2 regions of the Agrobacterium sp. CG160-95 genome follow, and region 2 is predicted to be linked to the other one. Evidence: predicted binding sites of a transcription regulator. Region 2 holds the regulator's gene; the other holds the start of a gene.

Region 1 (4,212 bases), on a different contig from region 2:
CCAGGTGGCTCTGCGCGGTTCAATCATCGCCTTCGGCATTCTCGCCATCTTCGCCCTTTTCGGTCTCACCATCCTCAACCTTCTCGGCATTTCGCTGGGTGCCTTCCGCATCGCCGGTGGCCTGCTGCTGTTCTGGATTTCCTTCGAGATGATTTTCGAGAAACGCCAGGAGCGCAAGGAAAAGACCTCGGAGATCGCCATCACCAAGGACCATCTGCACAATCTGGCGGTCTTTCCGCTCGCCTTGCCGTTGATCGCCGGGCCTGGCGCCATTTCCGCGACCGTGCTCCTGGCGGGAACGATGAAGACGACGCTCGAAATGGTCGTGCTTATTCTCATCCTCGCCTTCGCCATGGCCCTCGTCTACGCCACCCTGATCGTCTCGGAACGCATGGACCGTTTTCTCGGCAATACCGGCCGCGCGATTCTGACAAGGCTGCTCGGCGTCCTTCTTGCCGCGCTTTCCGTGCAGTTCGTAGTGGACGGCATAAAATCGGCCTTCGCATTCTGACGACCATCGGTTCACAACAAAATGCCGCAAACGGCCGGATTTGCGAAAAATCCGCCCTTTGAATCCGGCTCCTGCCTCGGTTAAAAGACGCGCGTCTTTTTTCCGCACCAGAAAGCTCTCTCCATGCGATCCACGCTGCGCCGCCTCATCCCGGATGCCGCTCCCGTCAGTAACCGGGAAAGGCTGCGCGCGGCGGCGGGCGCCTTCGTCGGCATTTCGCTGACCGGACTTCTGGGCAGCCTTGCTTTCCGCTTAGACCCTACCCTGCCCGCCATGATCGCGCCGATGGGCGCCTCGGCGGTGCTTTTATTCGCCGTGCCATCCAGCCCCCTTGCGCAGCCCTGGTCGATCCTCTGCGGCAACATCGTGTCGGCTTTCGTGGGCGTGACGGTGGCTCTACTCGTTCCGGATATTTTCCTTGCCAGCGCGCTTGCCATAAGCCTTGCCATTGCTGCCATGATGGCGCTGCGCTGCCTGCACCCGCCAAGCGGCGCGGTGGCGCTGACGGCCGTTCTCGGCGGTCCCGCCGTGCATAGTCTCGGCTATGGCTTTATTCTCTGGCCGGTCGCCGGAAACTCGCTCATCCTTCTCATCCTCGCGCTCGTTTATAACAATGCCACCGGCCGCGCCTATCCGCACGGCCTGAGGTTGGGAAAGGCCAGCCACGGCACGGCAGACCCGACGCCAATACAGAAAATCGGCTTTTCCTCAGCCGATCTGGACGAGGTGCTGAAGGAATATGACGAGGTTCTCGATATTGATCGCGATGTGCTGGAGATGATTTTGCGCAAGACGGAATTGCGCTCCTGGCGCCGCCGCGCCCTCCACCTCGATTGCGCCAGCGTCATGTCACGCGATGTGGTCGGCGTCGCCCCGGATGATAGCCTGCGCCACGCTCATTCACTGATGCACAACCACCATTTCAAGGCGCTGCCCGTGACCAACGACAGGGCCGAAATCGTCGGCATCGTCACTCAGACGGATTTTCTTGAAAAGGCTAGCTGGAGAAACGGCCGCCCTTCCATCGGTTTCCTGCAGCGCCTGCGCCTTATTCTCTCAGGCACAAGCGCACCCAACGATACCGTCAAGGATATCATGACATCGCCTGTTAGAACCGTGCAGCCGGAAACGGCGATCGAGGAAGCAATCATCCGCTTTGCGGAGGAAGGGCTGCATTACCTGCCGGTGATCGACGCCAACGGCAAGATGGTGGGTATTCTTTCGCAGTCCGATGTCATGGTTGCGATGCTGGCGGACAAAGCCGCGGCATAGGTCGTCGCGACCTTGAAGCGGGCAACCGGTTTCGACCGGCCCCCGCCCCGTCAATCACGGTTCCGATCAGAACGGGATATCGTCGTCCATGTCACTGGAGAAGCCGCCGGAAGGCTGGCTGCCGCCACGCGAGGCACCGCCGCGGGCCGCCGGCTGCTGGTCGTAACCGCCACCGTAGTTACCGCCGCCGCTGCCATAATCTCCACCGCCGATGTCGCCACCGCTGCGGCTGCCGCCGCCACCTTCGCCGCGACCGTCGAGCATCGTCAGCGTGGAGTTGAAGCCCTGCAGTACCACTTCGGTGGAGTAACGGTCGTTACCGGTCTGGTCCTGCCACTTGCGCGTCTGCAGCTGGCCTTCAATGTAGAGCTTGGCGCCCTTTTTCACATATTGTTCGACAACCTTGCACAGACCTTCGTTGAAAACGACGACCGTGTGCCATTCTGTCTTTTCCTTGCGCTCGCCGCTGTTGCGGTCCCGCCACGTCTCTGAGGTGGCGATACGCAGATTGGCGATCGGACGGCCGTCCTGCGTCCGGCGAATTTCGGGATCGGCGCCAACGTTCCCAATCAGAATTACCTTGTTTACGCTACCAGCCATCTCGTCATCCTGTCCGCCAGCCATCGTGACCGGCAATTGTATTTCAAAAAATCCCGCACACAATAACCATCGCCGCCCGCAAAGGGCACCGCAACGGGGAACAATCCACAGCGAATAATCCCGACTTTCTCAGAGAGTATATTCGCACTTGCAATTTGTTCCTTTTTTGTTCTATTAAATCACGAAATTCGAGTCAAGTGAGCCGAAAAGCCATCGATCGATAGGGAATAAACCTCGACACGTCCGGTTGCGTCACTACATAAGGACGCGCCGCCATCAGGCCTGTTAATTTTGTCCGAGCTTTATCATGAGTGAACTGAAGACGATTTCCATCCGTGGTGCCCGTGAGCATAACCTCAAGGGTATCGATCTGGATCTACCGCGCAATAAGCTGATCGTCATGACCGGGCTCTCCGGCTCGGGCAAGTCGTCGCTCGCCTTCGACACAATCTATGCCGAGGGCCAGCGCCGTTATGTCGAGAGCCTCTCGGCCTATGCGCGCCAGTTCCTCGAAATGATGCAGAAGCCGGATGTAGACCGCATCGAGGGGCTTTCTCCGGCGATTTCCATCGAGCAGAAAACCACCTCGAAGAACCCGCGCTCTACGGTCGGCACGGTCACGGAAATCTACGACTATATGCGCCTGCTGTTTGCGCGTGTCGGTGTGCCCTACTCGCCGGCGACGGGCCTGCCGATCGAGAGCCAGACGGTCAGCCAGATGGTCGACCGTATCCTTGCCTTCGAGGAAGGCACGCGCCTTTATATTCTCGCGCCGATCGTGCGCGGCCGCAAAGGCGAATATAAAAAGGAACTCGCCGAACTGATGAAGAAGGGCTTCCAGCGCGTCAAGGTGGATGGCCAGTTCTACGAGATCGCTGACGTTCCCGTCCTCGACAAGAAGTACAAACACGATATCGATGTGGTGGTGGACCGCGCCGTCGTGCGCCCGGACATGGCAGCACGCCTTGCCGACAGTCTCGAGACCTGCCTCAAGCTCGCCGACGGGTTGGCAGTGGCCGAATTTGCCGACAAGCCCCTGCCGCCGGAAGAAACCTCGGCTGGCGGCTCCGCAAACAAATCGCTCAATGAGACCCACGAGCGTATGCTGTTTTCGGAAAAATTCGCCTGCCCGGTCTCCGGCTTCACCATCCCGGAAATCGAGCCCCGGCTTTTCTCCTTCAACAATCCCTTCGGCGCCTGCCCCACCTGTGACGGTCTCGGCTCGCAGCAGAAGGTGGACGAAAACCTGATCGTGCCAGAACCTGCACGCACCCTGCGGGATGGCGCGATCGCCCCCTGGGCCAAGTCGTCTTCCCCCTATTACAACCAGACGCTGGAGGCGCTGGGCAAGGCCTTCGGTTTCAAGCTGTCGAGCAAATGGACGGACCTTTCGAAAGAGGCGCAGCACGCCATTCTCCAGGGCACTGACGACAAGATCGAGTTCAACTATCAGGACGGCGCGCGCTCCTACAAGACGGTGAAGAATTTCGAAGGCATCGTTCCCAATCTGGAGCGTCGCTGGAAAGAAACCGACAGCGCCTGGGCGCGCGAGGAAATCGAGCGTTATATGTCGGCGGCCCCCTGCCCGGCCTGCGCCGGCTATCGCCTGAAGCCGGAAGCGCTCGCCGTCAAGATCAACAGAATGCACATCGGCGAAGTCACCCAGATGTCGATCCGTATGGCACGCGACTGGTTCGAGACGCTGCCGGAAAATCTGAACGCCAAACAGAACGAGATCGCGGTTCGCATCCTCAAGGAAATCCGCGAACGTCTGCGATTCCTCAACGATGTCGGGCTGGATTATCTCAGCCTGTCACGCAATTCCGGCA
Region 2 (4,212 bases):
CCACTACCTCGGAAACGATGGCGCATTGCTCTTCCGTGTGGATGTCGGTCAGAACAGGAAAACCGAATTCCTTTTTGAGATCGGCAAAAACCTGCATCGCGTTATCCAGGCCGATGCCGCGTTTTCCGGAAAGCGAAGTGCGGTTCGCCTTGTCGAAAGAAGACTTGTAGACAAGCCCTATTCCCAGCTTGTCGCAAAGCTCCTTCAGCACGCCAGCGATCATGAAGGCATGTTCGCGGCTTTCCATCTGGCACGGACCGGCAATCAGCGAAAACCGCTCGGTATTCGAGAAGGAAACCTTGCTGGCGCCGTCGCCGGCAGTGACTTTAAGATTGTTCGTAACGCTCATCATTTTTCCTCGAAGGCGAAGGCAACGCCCTGACCGGGTGCCGCGGGCACCACCAGACGGCCGTCCGCTTTTGCGCAGGACACGCCATTAGCAGCAAGCACCGCCTCTGTCACGGCAAGATCGTGTGACGAAAAGACGATGCCCGCGCCGCGCAATCCGCCTTCGTTGCCATCCTGAGCATTCAGGGTCTGCCCGCCGAAAGGCGGTTTTCCGGTCAATCTGATGCTGGCATTGCCGGTCGCGAAAACCATATCACCGCCCGGAGACCATTTGCCTTCACAGGCAAACACTGTCTCGATCAGGCCCGCCACCTTCATATTGCCGCCGGAAAACAGGACGATTTCACTCAGGCCGGTGACACCATTGGCGTGGCGCTCCAGCATGGTGCGATCGCCCGGAAGGGCTTGAAGCCGTTGACAACTGAACAAAAAGAAATCCGCGGCCGCTCCGCTTGCCGCAAAAGCCAGCCGGAACGCCGCCTCGCCTTGCGAGCCATCCGACATCCGAACAGGCCGCGAAAACTCGAAAACATCGCCCGCCGAAAGGCCGGCTGCCCGAAACCGCTCATGGTCAACCAAGGCGTCTTCAGTCCTGGCGACAAGAGCCGAAAAACCCTCCTGCCCGTCCCGTTGCCGGAAGGCCACATCCCTGCCGGTGAACACATCACCCCTCTCTATTGACGCATTATATTTAGCCGGATCAGCAATTGCGAGCGGCTCCAGATAGGTGCCATCGGCGAAAAATACGCAGGCATTTTGGGTGCCGAAAGGATGCAGAGCCTCCGGCGCAACCGTAAAGCCAAGACTGACGAGGCGCTTCACGGCGACGCCTATGACTTCCACGGGCAAAACGAGATGGTCAACGCTATAGGGTTTCGTCATGAAAATGTATCCTGCCGGCCTTCCGCCCGGAGCATGCCGGGACGGTTTCGACCGCACAAAAGCACAATTGCGTGCTATGAGGCAAATCATCACAGCAACAGATGGCACCTTCACGAAATTTTAGGGGATTGCAGAACACATATGGAACATATAGTGTTCGTTCTGTATTTGTTTCGCGACTTCCACTACGATTCTAAAGGGTGTTTTCCTCATGCTCACGCGCAAACAGCAGGAATTGCTTCTCTTCATTCATGAACGAATGAAAGAGTCCGGCGTGCCGCCCTCCTTCGATGAAATGAAGGACGCACTCGATCTTGCTTCGAAATCCGGCATCCACCGCCTGATAACCGCTCTCGAAGAGCGCGGGTTCATTCGTCGGCTACCGAATAGAGCCCGGGCGCTGGAAGTCATCAAGCTGCCCGAGGCTTATACGCCGGGTGCAAGGCCGCAGCGCGGCTTTTCGCCGAGCGTTATCGAAGGCAGCCTTGGCAAGCCCAAGACGCCGGAACCGGCCCCTGCCCCCAAGACGCCGGCCAATGATCTGGGCGGGGCTGTCACCGTGCCGGTCATGGGCCGCATCGCTGCGGGCGTGCCGATTTCCGCCATCCAGAACAACACCCATGATGTGGCCGTGCCAGTAGACATGCTTGGCACGGGCGAACATTACGCTCTTGAGGTCAAGGGTGATTCGATGATCGAGGCCGGCATTTTCGACGGCGACACAGTCATCATCCGCAACGGCAACACCGCCAATCCCGGGGACATCGTTGTGGCTCTGGTGGATGACGAGGAAGCCACGCTGAAGCGCTTCCGCCGCAAGGGAGCCTCCATTGCGCTCGAGGCGGCAAACCCAGCCTATGAGACCCGTATCTTCGGGCCCGACCGGGTGAAAATTCAGGGCAAGCTGGTGGGGCTGATCCGCCGCTACCATTGATCTTATCGAACCGAACGTATTCACTTTACAATAGGCGTCATCGTGAAGATGGCGCCTATAATCGGGTTTGGCTGTTTCCAAACGTGGCGTGCTTTTGCGGGTGCACGAGGATATGCGCCATTCAGCCTATGCGCGTTGCCCTTTCTAAACTGAGTTCCTACTCCATAAAGATGCTTCGGTTTCGCTACAGGCGTGGTGGCGAATGGGCTGTTCGCTATAATTGTCGAAGCGATCCCATCCGCTGTTTTTTAGCGACGTTGTTCTGTCGTGTTGCGCAGTCAGTTTTAGTGGTCACCAAAGGGTGACTTATCGCAAGGCGCGCTCTCAGTGACCCCACATCACCATTCATCAACGGCGTTTATGGGAGCCATGGATAATTTTCGATATTCCGTGAACGCTTGGCAGGTGTAGAAATACGCGTCATATCCGGGAGATACGCCATGTACGATCTTTATATAGCCAACAAGAACTATTCTTCATGGTCGCTGCGGCCGTGGGTATTGATGCGCACGCTCGGTATCGCCTTTGATGAAAAGCTCATTCCGTTCGGCGAAGGCGTCTCCTTCTCCTCCTTTTCGCCGACGGGCAAGGTGCCCTGCCTGGTCGACGAGGGTATGACGGTTTGGGAAACGCTTTCGATCGTCGAATATCTTGCTGAAAGACACCAGAGCGTCTGGGCAAGCGACAAGCATGCGAGGGCATGGTCGCGTTCGGCCGCAAGTGAGATGCATGCCGGCTTTTCCTCGCTGCGCAATCTCTATCCCATGTCGGTGGGCATTCGGGTCAAACCCAGGGGCGGCGATGCCGGACTTAAGGCCGATATAAAGCGGATTGATGCGTTGTGGAGCGAGGGTCTTACAAAATTCGGCGGGCCATATCTTGCCGGTCAAAAGTTCACGGCGGTCGATGCTTTCTTCTGCCCGGTTGCATTCCGTTTCCAGACCTATGGCAGCGCGGATCTTTCGCCAGCAGCGAAAGCCTATTGCGACCGGCTGCTCGCCCTGCCTGCCATGCAAGAATGGTACGAGGCCGGTTTGAAGGAGAGCTGGCGCGACGCTGGTCATGAAGAGGAAGTTGGCGAGATCGGCGAATTGACTGAAGATTTGCGCGCCAAGGCCCGATGATCCATGCTGGCGGCAGTCATTGCGACGCCGCCAGCAGCCGGATGATGGGCTGCGGCAGATCACGGTCGAAACGTCCGCTTTTCCAGTCGTAATAACGGTGCTGGCTCCAGGGCCTGTCCGTTCCGGCGATTGCGGCGCGCAGCCCGCTCGCCACACCCTCCTCCCTCTTGTCAGCAAAATCTATTTCCACGGAACCGAGACGCCGCAAGATGTCACGGCTGAGCAGGAGTGCACCCGAGCGGCACTGAGAAAAAGAGGTTCTGCGGGAAACAACGACGATATCGGCAATATCGCAGGCTTTTCCGGCGAAGCGGCCATCTTCCAGAACGACAATCCACTCTCCGCTCGCGGCGCTCGCTACGCACCATATGTCTTTCCTGCAGGTGAAGACGCCAGCTTTGGCGTCTTTGAGCGCCGCCGTCATCTCGCGCACCACCACAGCCATGTCTTCCGGCGACAGTTTCGATCTCGAGGCAGAACCAGCAGTATTTGCCGTGCTCTCGCCATTTATAAAACCCGGCGGCACGGTTTTTTCCGGCAGCAGCAGCGCCCTTTGCCACTGGCCGTAAACGAAGCCCTGCGGACGGGCTTTTGTGGTTGAGACCTTGCCATCCTCCACGAGTGCCACCAATTCGCCGTCCTCGTGAATCAATAGATCCGGCAGATCACGATAGGCCGTAACTGCCGACACGCCGAAGGCCAAGAGCAGAAACGGGATGCCAAGAAGTGCAAGCCGGCTGCGCAGCAATGTCAGCAGCAGGAAACCCACCGAAGCCAAACCGATAAACCAGCCATGCGGACGCCCCGTCGCTGCGCTGCCGCCCCAGGAGGCCACCTCGTTTGCAACCTCGATGACGAGTGCCATGCCATAACCCATGATCTTCAGGAACGGCGCGTCGAGCCCGAAGGGCATCAGCAGCATGG

Evidence for each region. The regulator LexA, encoded in region 2, represses DNA repair genes until DNA is damaged. The targets are predictions, from matches to a motif close to TGTTCNNNNTGTGTTCNG.
Region 1: the regulator LexA is predicted to act here: its motif matches at 2,540-2,557, upstream of uvrA (excinuclease ABC subunit UvrA).

Annotation. Positions count from the first base shown of each region.
Region 1 covers NZ_JBNWDU010000005.1:424,311-428,522, reverse strand. The annotation lists gene ACQZ63_RS19465 (MarC family protein) at 1-511, shown strand, start outside; gene ACQZ63_RS19460 (CBS domain-containing protein) at 635-1,783, shown strand; gene ACQZ63_RS19455 (single-stranded DNA-binding protein) at 1,850-2,383, opposite strand; gene uvrA (excinuclease ABC subunit UvrA) at 2,691-4,212, shown strand, end outside.
Region 2 covers NZ_JBNWDU010000001.1:58,245-62,456, forward strand. The annotation lists gene kdsA (3-deoxy-8-phosphooctulonate synthase) at 1-349, opposite strand, end outside; gene ACQZ63_RS00325 (VOC family protein) at 349-1,230, opposite strand; gene lexA (transcriptional repressor LexA) at 1,442-2,164, shown strand; gene ACQZ63_RS00335 (glutathione S-transferase family protein) at 2,605-3,288, shown strand; gene ACQZ63_RS00340 (ComEC/Rec2 family competence protein) at 3,305-4,212, opposite strand, start outside.